Regions from separate parts of the Amycolatopsis sp. NPDC049252 genome, predicted to be linked through region 2. Evidence: predicted binding sites of a transcription regulator. Region 2 holds the regulator's gene; the other holds the start of a gene.
The links. The regulator HspR, encoded in region 2, represses chaperone genes until heat shock. The targets are predictions, from matches to a motif close to ANNTTGAGTNNNNNNNACTCAANNT.
Positions count from the first base shown of each region.

Region 1: a site for HspR is predicted at 1,495-1,519, ahead of lon (endopeptidase La). Genes of this name have one in related genera too.

Region 1 covers NZ_JBICSQ010000002.1:361,793-365,196, reverse strand. The annotation lists gene ACGFMK_RS04655 (SAM-dependent methyltransferase) at 1-275, shown strand, start outside; gene ACGFMK_RS04650 (SAM-dependent methyltransferase) at 272-1,120, shown strand; gene lon (endopeptidase La) at 1,534-3,404, shown strand, end outside.
Region 2 covers NZ_JBICSQ010000004.1:215,622-219,025, reverse strand. The annotation lists gene grpE (nucleotide exchange factor GrpE) at 1-361, shown strand, start outside; gene dnaJ (molecular chaperone DnaJ) at 398-1,579, shown strand; gene ACGFMK_RS08775 (heat shock protein transcriptional repressor HspR) at 1,585-2,010, shown strand; gene ACGFMK_RS08770 (DUF305 domain-containing protein) at 2,085-2,624, opposite strand; gene ACGFMK_RS08765 (lytic polysaccharide monooxygenase) at 2,621-3,379, opposite strand.

The DNA of each region.
Region 1 (3,404 bases), on a different contig from region 2:
GCAGCTGGCTGGCGATCTCGCAGATGAGCGAGGGTGACGGCGAGGGCGAGATGCTGGCCGGGCTGCGCTGGTTCGTCGAGCAGTACCGGAAGACGAGCAACCCGGTGTGGCTGCGCGACCGCGACGAGATCGAGCCGCTGTTCGGCGACTGGCCCCTGCTGGAGCCGGGCATCGTGCACCTGCCGGACTGGCGGCCCGACCGGAAGCTGAACGCACTCGAAGCCGCCGCCCGCCCGTACGCGTGGTGCGGCATCGCGGAGAGGCCGGGCGGATGAGCGAAACCGCGCCGATCGCGCCGGCCGGGGTGGACACGGAGAAGCCGTCCGCGGCGCGCGTCTACGACTGGTACCTCGGCGGCAACCACCACTGGGCGGTCGACCGCGAGTTCGGCCGCCGCGTCGAGAAGGTGTGGCCGCTGATCCGGCCGATCTCGCGGCAGAACCGGGCGTTCATGAACCGGGTCGTCAAGACCGCGATGGCCGCCGGCGTCCGCCAGTTCGTCGACCTCGGCTCCGGCGTGCCGACCGCGGGCAACGTGCACGAGATCGTCCGCGACCTGCTGCCCGCCGGTGAACGCGCGTCGGTGGTGTACGTCGACTACGAGCCCGTGGCCGCCGCGCACTCCCGGCTGATCCTGGAGAAGGAAGAAGCGACGGACTGGGCGGGTCTGGTCGAGCGGGACATCCGCCGCCCGAAGGAGATCTTCGCGGACGAGGTGACCCAGGACCTGATCGACTGGTCGCGGCCGGTGTGCCTGCTGATGATCACGGTGATGCACTTCGTCGGCCCGTCGGACGATCCCGCGGGCCTGATGGCGGCGTACCGCGCGAAGCTCGCCCCGGGCAGCTGGCTGGCCCTGACCCACGGCACCTGCCGCGACGACGCTCCACCCGCTCGCGCGGCCGAGGTGAAACGATTCATCGACGCCTACCGCGACACGACGAACCCGGCCTGGTTGCGCACGGCCGAAGAACTGCTCCCCTGGTTCGGCGGCTGGCCGCTGTTGCCGCCGGGGATGACATCGTTGCCGGATTGGCGGCCGGAGGCGCCGCCGAACGCCATCGACCTGGAGACGCGGCCGTTCGCCTGGTGCGCCGTCGCGCGCCGGCCAAGCCTCTGACCTTTCACCGTCGCCCGTCCAGGCTCTGCGAGGCACCCACTCGCCCGCTTTGGCGACCTTCACTTCGCCGCCCTACGCGGCCGCCCTGGCGAGAAGCGGCTGCCCCAGGTCGAATCGGCACCGGACGTGAAACTCCGGCTCACATCGGCGAGGGCAGCTCCCGCGCCCGCCCGCGGTCCACGACATCCGGCGAGCGGGCCGGCCACGCCGGCCGGCCACCGCCCGCAGTCCGCGGCCAAGCCACTGAGCTCGAGTCTCGTCGCCCCGATCCGCGCGGCCCCCAACGCCATATGGAGCACTCAGCCCCCTCTGACCTGCGGGTTCGCTGATCGCTGTGGGCGAACGCACCATCGGAAACAAACCCGCCCATCGGAGAGTTGAGCTAGGCAGACTCAACTACCCGAGGAGTGCACATGTCCGACACCCGCCTCCTGCCCGTGCTCCCGCTCGATGACGACGTCGTGCTGCCGGGCATGGTCGTCCCGCTCGACCTCACCGACACCGAGACGCGGGCCGCGGTGGAGTCCGCCCAGGCCAACACCCCCAGTCAGGCGTCGTTCCCCGGCATCCGGTCGACCGGCGGCTTGAAGGCCAGCAAAGGCGAGGTCCTGATCGTCCCGCGGGTCCACGGTGAGTACGCCGAGTACGGCACCGTCGCCACGGTCGAGCGCATCGGGCGCGTGCCCGGTGGCAAGGCCGCCGTGCTGCTGCGCGGCACGAGCCGCGCGCTCGTCGGCCGGATGGCCGACGGTCCCGGCGCCGCCCGCTGGGTGCACGCCGAGGACGCCCCCGAAACCACCGACGACCGGACCGCGAAGCTCGCGGCCGAGTACAAGGCCGTCGTCATCTCGATCCTCCAGCAGCGCGGCGGCTGGCAGCTGATCGACGCCGTCCAGCAGGTCGAGGACCCGTCCGCGGTCGCCGACCTGTCCGGCAACGCGCCGTACCTCGACACCGACCAGAAGGTCGAGCTGCTCACCACGCTCGACGTCACCGCACGCCTGGAGAAGGCGCTCGAGTGGAGCAAGGAACACCTGGCCGAGCTCGAGGTCACCGACACGATCCGCAAGGACGTCTCCGAAGGCATGGAGAAGCAGCAGAAGGAGTTCCTGCTGCGCCGCCAGCTCGAAGCGATCCGCAAGGAGCTGGGTGAGCTCGACGGCTCCGCCGACGACACGGACTACCGCGCCCGCGTCGAAGGTGCCGAGCTGCCGGACGCCGTGAAGAAGGCCGCGCTGGCCGAGGTGGACAAGCTGGACCGGACGTCCGAGCAGTCCCCCGAGGGCGGCTGGATCCGCACCTGGCTGGACACCGTCCTGGAGCTGCCCTGGAACGAGCGCACCGAGGACGTCTACGACATCGCCGCCGCGCGCGCCGTTTTGGACGCCGATCACGCCGGTCTCGACGACGTCAAGGAACGCATCATCGAGTACTTGGCCGTGCGCAAGCGTCGCGCGGAATCGGGTCTCGGCCCGGTCGGTGGACGCCGGTCCGGCGCGGTGCTCGCCCTCGCGGGCCCTCCCGGGGTCGGCAAGACCTCGCTGGGTGAGTCCGTCGCGAAGGCCATGGGACGCAAGTTCGTCCGCGTCGCCCTCGGCGGCATCCGCGACGAGGCGGAGATCCGCGGCCACCGCCGCACCTACGTCGGCGCCCTGCCCGGCCGGATCGTCCGCGCCATCAAGGAAGCCGGCTCGATGAACCCGGTCGTGCTGCTCGACGAGATCGACAAGGTCGGCGCCGACTACCGCGGCGACCCGACCGCAGCGCTGCTCGAGGTGCTGGACCCGGAGCAGAACCACACGTTCCGCGACCACTACCTCGAGGTCGAGCTGGACCTGTCCGACGTCGTGTTCCTGGCGACGGCCAACGCGCTCGAGACCATCCCCGGCCCGCTGCTGGACCGGATGGAGCTCGTCACGCTGGACGGCTACACCGAGCACGAGAAGGTCACCATCGCCCGCGACCACCTGCTCCCCCGCGAGCTGGAGCGCGCCGGCCTGGCCGTCGCCGACGTCAGCCTGACCGACGCCGCGTTCAGCCGGATCGCCGCCGAGTACACCCGCGAGGCGGGCGTGCGCGACGCGAACCGCACGATCGCGAAGGTACTGCGCAAGATCGCGACCAAGGTGGCCCTGGACGAGGTGTCCTTGCCGCTCACGATCGACGACGCCGATCTCGAGACCTACCTCGGCCGGCCGCGTCACCTGCCGGAGTCGTCGCTGCCCGCGTCGACCCAGCGGACCGCGACCCCCGGTGTGGCCACGGGCCTGGCGGTCACGGGAGC
Region 2 (3,404 bases):
CCTGCTGCCGCTGCTCGACGACCTCGAGCGGGCCGACCAGCACGGTGACCTCACCGGGGCGTTCAAGGCCGTCGGCGACAAGCTGATCAGCGGCCTGCAGCGCGCGGGGCTCGAGTCGTTCGGCACCGAGGGCGAGGTCTTCGACCCGAGCGTGCACGAGGCCGTGCAGCACAACACCTCGCCGGACGTGGCGGGCCCGACGGTCACCGTGGTCATGCGCCGCGGCTACCGCTTCGGCGACCGCGTGCTGCGGGCGGCGCTGGTCGGCGTGACCGACCACGAGCCCGGCGCGGCCCCGGTGGACCCGCCGGTCGGTGGCGAGCTGCCACTCGACGGCGGACCCGATGCGCAGCAGCAGTAAGCAGTATCCGGCTCCAGCGGAAGGAGGAGGCGCCCGATGAGTGCTCGGGAATGGATCGGTAAGGACTTCTACCGGGAACTGGGCGTCTCCTCCGACGCCACGGCGGACGAGATCAAGAAGGCCTATCGCAAGCTGGCCAAGGAGAACCACCCGGACGCGAACGCCGGCAACGCGCAGGCGGAGCAGAAGTTCAAGTCGGTCTCCGAGGCCTACGGCGTGCTTTCCGACGCCGGCAAGCGCAAGGAGTACGACGAGGCGCGGCGCCTGTTCGGCAGCGGCGGGGGCGGCTTCAACTTCCCCGGTGGCGCCGGCGGTTCCGGCGGCTTCGACATGGGCGACATCTTCGGCCAGGCCGGCGCCGGTGCGGGCCAGCAGCAGGGCTTCGGCGGGCTCGGCGACATCCTCGGCGGGCTGTTCGGCCGCGGCCGGACGACGGCGGGCGCGACGGCCAACCGGCCGCAGCGCGGCGCCGACGTCGAGACGGACGTCCGGATCGACTTCACCGAGGCGGTCAAGGGGGCGACCCTGCCGCTGCGGCTGTCGAGCCCGGCGACCTGTTCGACGTGCGGCGGCAACGGCGCGAAGCCGGGCACCTCGCCGCGGACCTGTCCGACCTGCAGCGGGTCGGGCCTGGTCAGCCGGAGCCAGGGCGCGTTCGCGTTCTCGGAGCCGTGCCGCGACTGCCGTGGCCGCGGGCAGATCATCGACGACCCGTGCCCCGAATGCGGCGGCGAAGGGGTCAGCACGCGGACCCGCACGCTGACCGTCCGGATCCCGCCGGGGGTCGACGACGACCAGCGGATCCGGCTGGCCGGCCAGGGTGAGCCGGGCCGGGGTGGCGCGCAGGCGGGCGATCTCTACGTCCGGGTGCACGTGGCTCCGCACGCGCTGTTCGGGCGCAAGGGGCTCGACCTGACGATCGCCGTGCCGGTGGACTTCACCGAGCTCACGCTCGGCACCACGATCACCGTGCCGACGCTCGAGGGCAAGGTCTCGCTCAAGGTGCCGCCGGGCACCGCCAGCGGGCGGGTGCTGCGGGTGCGCGGCAAGGGCATCGCGAAGCGCGACGGTTCGCAAGGTGATCTGCTCGTCACCCTCCAGGCGGCGATTCCCGCCAAACTGGACGACAAGGCGCGCGAGGCTCTGCAGGCGTACGCCGAGTCGATGGCCGGGCACGATCCCCGGCCCGAGATCACTGAGCTGCTCGAAGGCAGGTGAGTGGGATGTTCGGCGGGATTCCCCCGGAGGGGGACGAAGAGACCCCGGTGTTCGTCATCTCGGTGGCGGCGCAGCTGGCCGGGATGCACGCGCAGACGTTGCGCACCTACGACCGGCAGGGCCTGGTGTCCCCGGGCCGCACCTCCGGTGGCGGCCGCCGGTACTCGATGCGGGACATCGCGCTGCTGCGCGAGGTCCAGCGGTTGTCGCAGGAGGACGGCGTCAACCTGGCCGGCATCAAGCGCATCATCGAGCTGGAGAACCAGGTCGACGCGCTGCGGGCCCGCCTGACGGAACTCACCGAGGAACTGGCCGCGGCGTACGCGGCCGGAGAACAGGCCGCGGCGGCGGCGCACGCCTCCTACCGCCGGGACCTGGTTCCGTTGAACCAGCAGACGGCGATGGTGGTCTGGCGCCCCAAGCGCCGCTAGGTCACAAAAGCCCGTGAAGGCCCCCACATCGAAGACGGTGAGGGGGCCTTCACGGCGTTCAAGCTCCGGGCGCGTCAGAGCTTGAAGTTCAGGAGCTGCTTCACTTCGGCGCTGCGCGACTCGACGACCCGGCGGGCCAGGTCGCGGGCCTGGGCGTTGACGCCGCCGTTCGTGCCGTTCTCCGTCTGGGCCAGCTCGACCGCGCCCTGCTGCTGACCGGTCAGGACGTCCAGGAACCTGCGGCCGAACTCGGCGTCGGGCGCCGTCTTCAGCGAGCCCACCAGGTCGGTGGCGGCCAGCTTCATACCGCCGTGGCCCGCGTGGGCCTGCGGGTCCATGTTCATCGTCTCGGGCTGGTTCCAGCCGCGCAGCCAGCCCTTCATGTCGTCGACCTCGGTCTGCTGCGTCGACTCGATCGCCGCCGCCAGGACCTTCAGGTCCGCGGGCAGCGGCCGCGCCGCGGCCAGCCGGACGATCTCGATGCCCTGCTGGTTCTGCGGGATCAGCATCTGCAGGAACATCACGTCGGCCGCGTTGTACGAGGGGGCGGCCGCCGTCGCGCCACTGCCGCATCCGGCCAGCAGCAGCGCGACGACGACCAGCAGGAGCCTCACTGGCGCTGCCAGAGGGCCGGGGTGTTCGGCGGCTCCCAGCCCGCGATCGCCGTGTGCGGCTGGAGGCAGCGGTAGCTCACGCCGCCGTACGTCACGACGTCACCGGCCTTGTACGCCTTGCCGGCCGTCCACGTGCCGCCGGCCGGCGGGGTCGTGGTCGGGGGCGGGGTCGTGGTGGGCGGCGGCGTGGTGGTCGGGGGCGGCGTGGTGGTGGGCGGCGGGGTCGTGCCGCCACCGCCGATCTGGAGGTCGACGCAGCTGTAGAACGCGTTGGCCGTGTCGGAGATGTTCCAGATGGCCAGCACCTTGATCCGGCCCGAATACCCGGACAGGTTCACCGTGTGCGAGAGCGTCGCCGGCGGCTGCTGGTTGTTGCCGGGGAACGACGCGACGAGGGTGTTGCCGACGTAGTAGTCGTAGCTCGACGTGGCGTGCCGGGCGGTGAACACCCAGTTGAAGGTCACCGTGGTGCCGACGGACTTGGCCGGCCACGGCTTCGACTCGTCGGCCAGCTCGGCGAACTGGGACAGCCCGCCGTTGCAGCTGCGCAGGCCCTTCGGGCCCTCGACGCTCTGGGGTTCGTAGACGATCTGCCCGCAGTTCGGCACCTTCCCCGCCGCGCAGTTGGCCTGCCTGCTGGGTGGGTCGGAGATGTAGCCGTGGGCACTGGCGCTGACCGCGGGGAGGACGACCACCAGCACCGGCGCGAGGATCGCGCCGGCCGCAGCCGCCAACAGCTTGCGCTTCAAGGTCATTTCGGCTCCTCGAAGGGGGAACGAC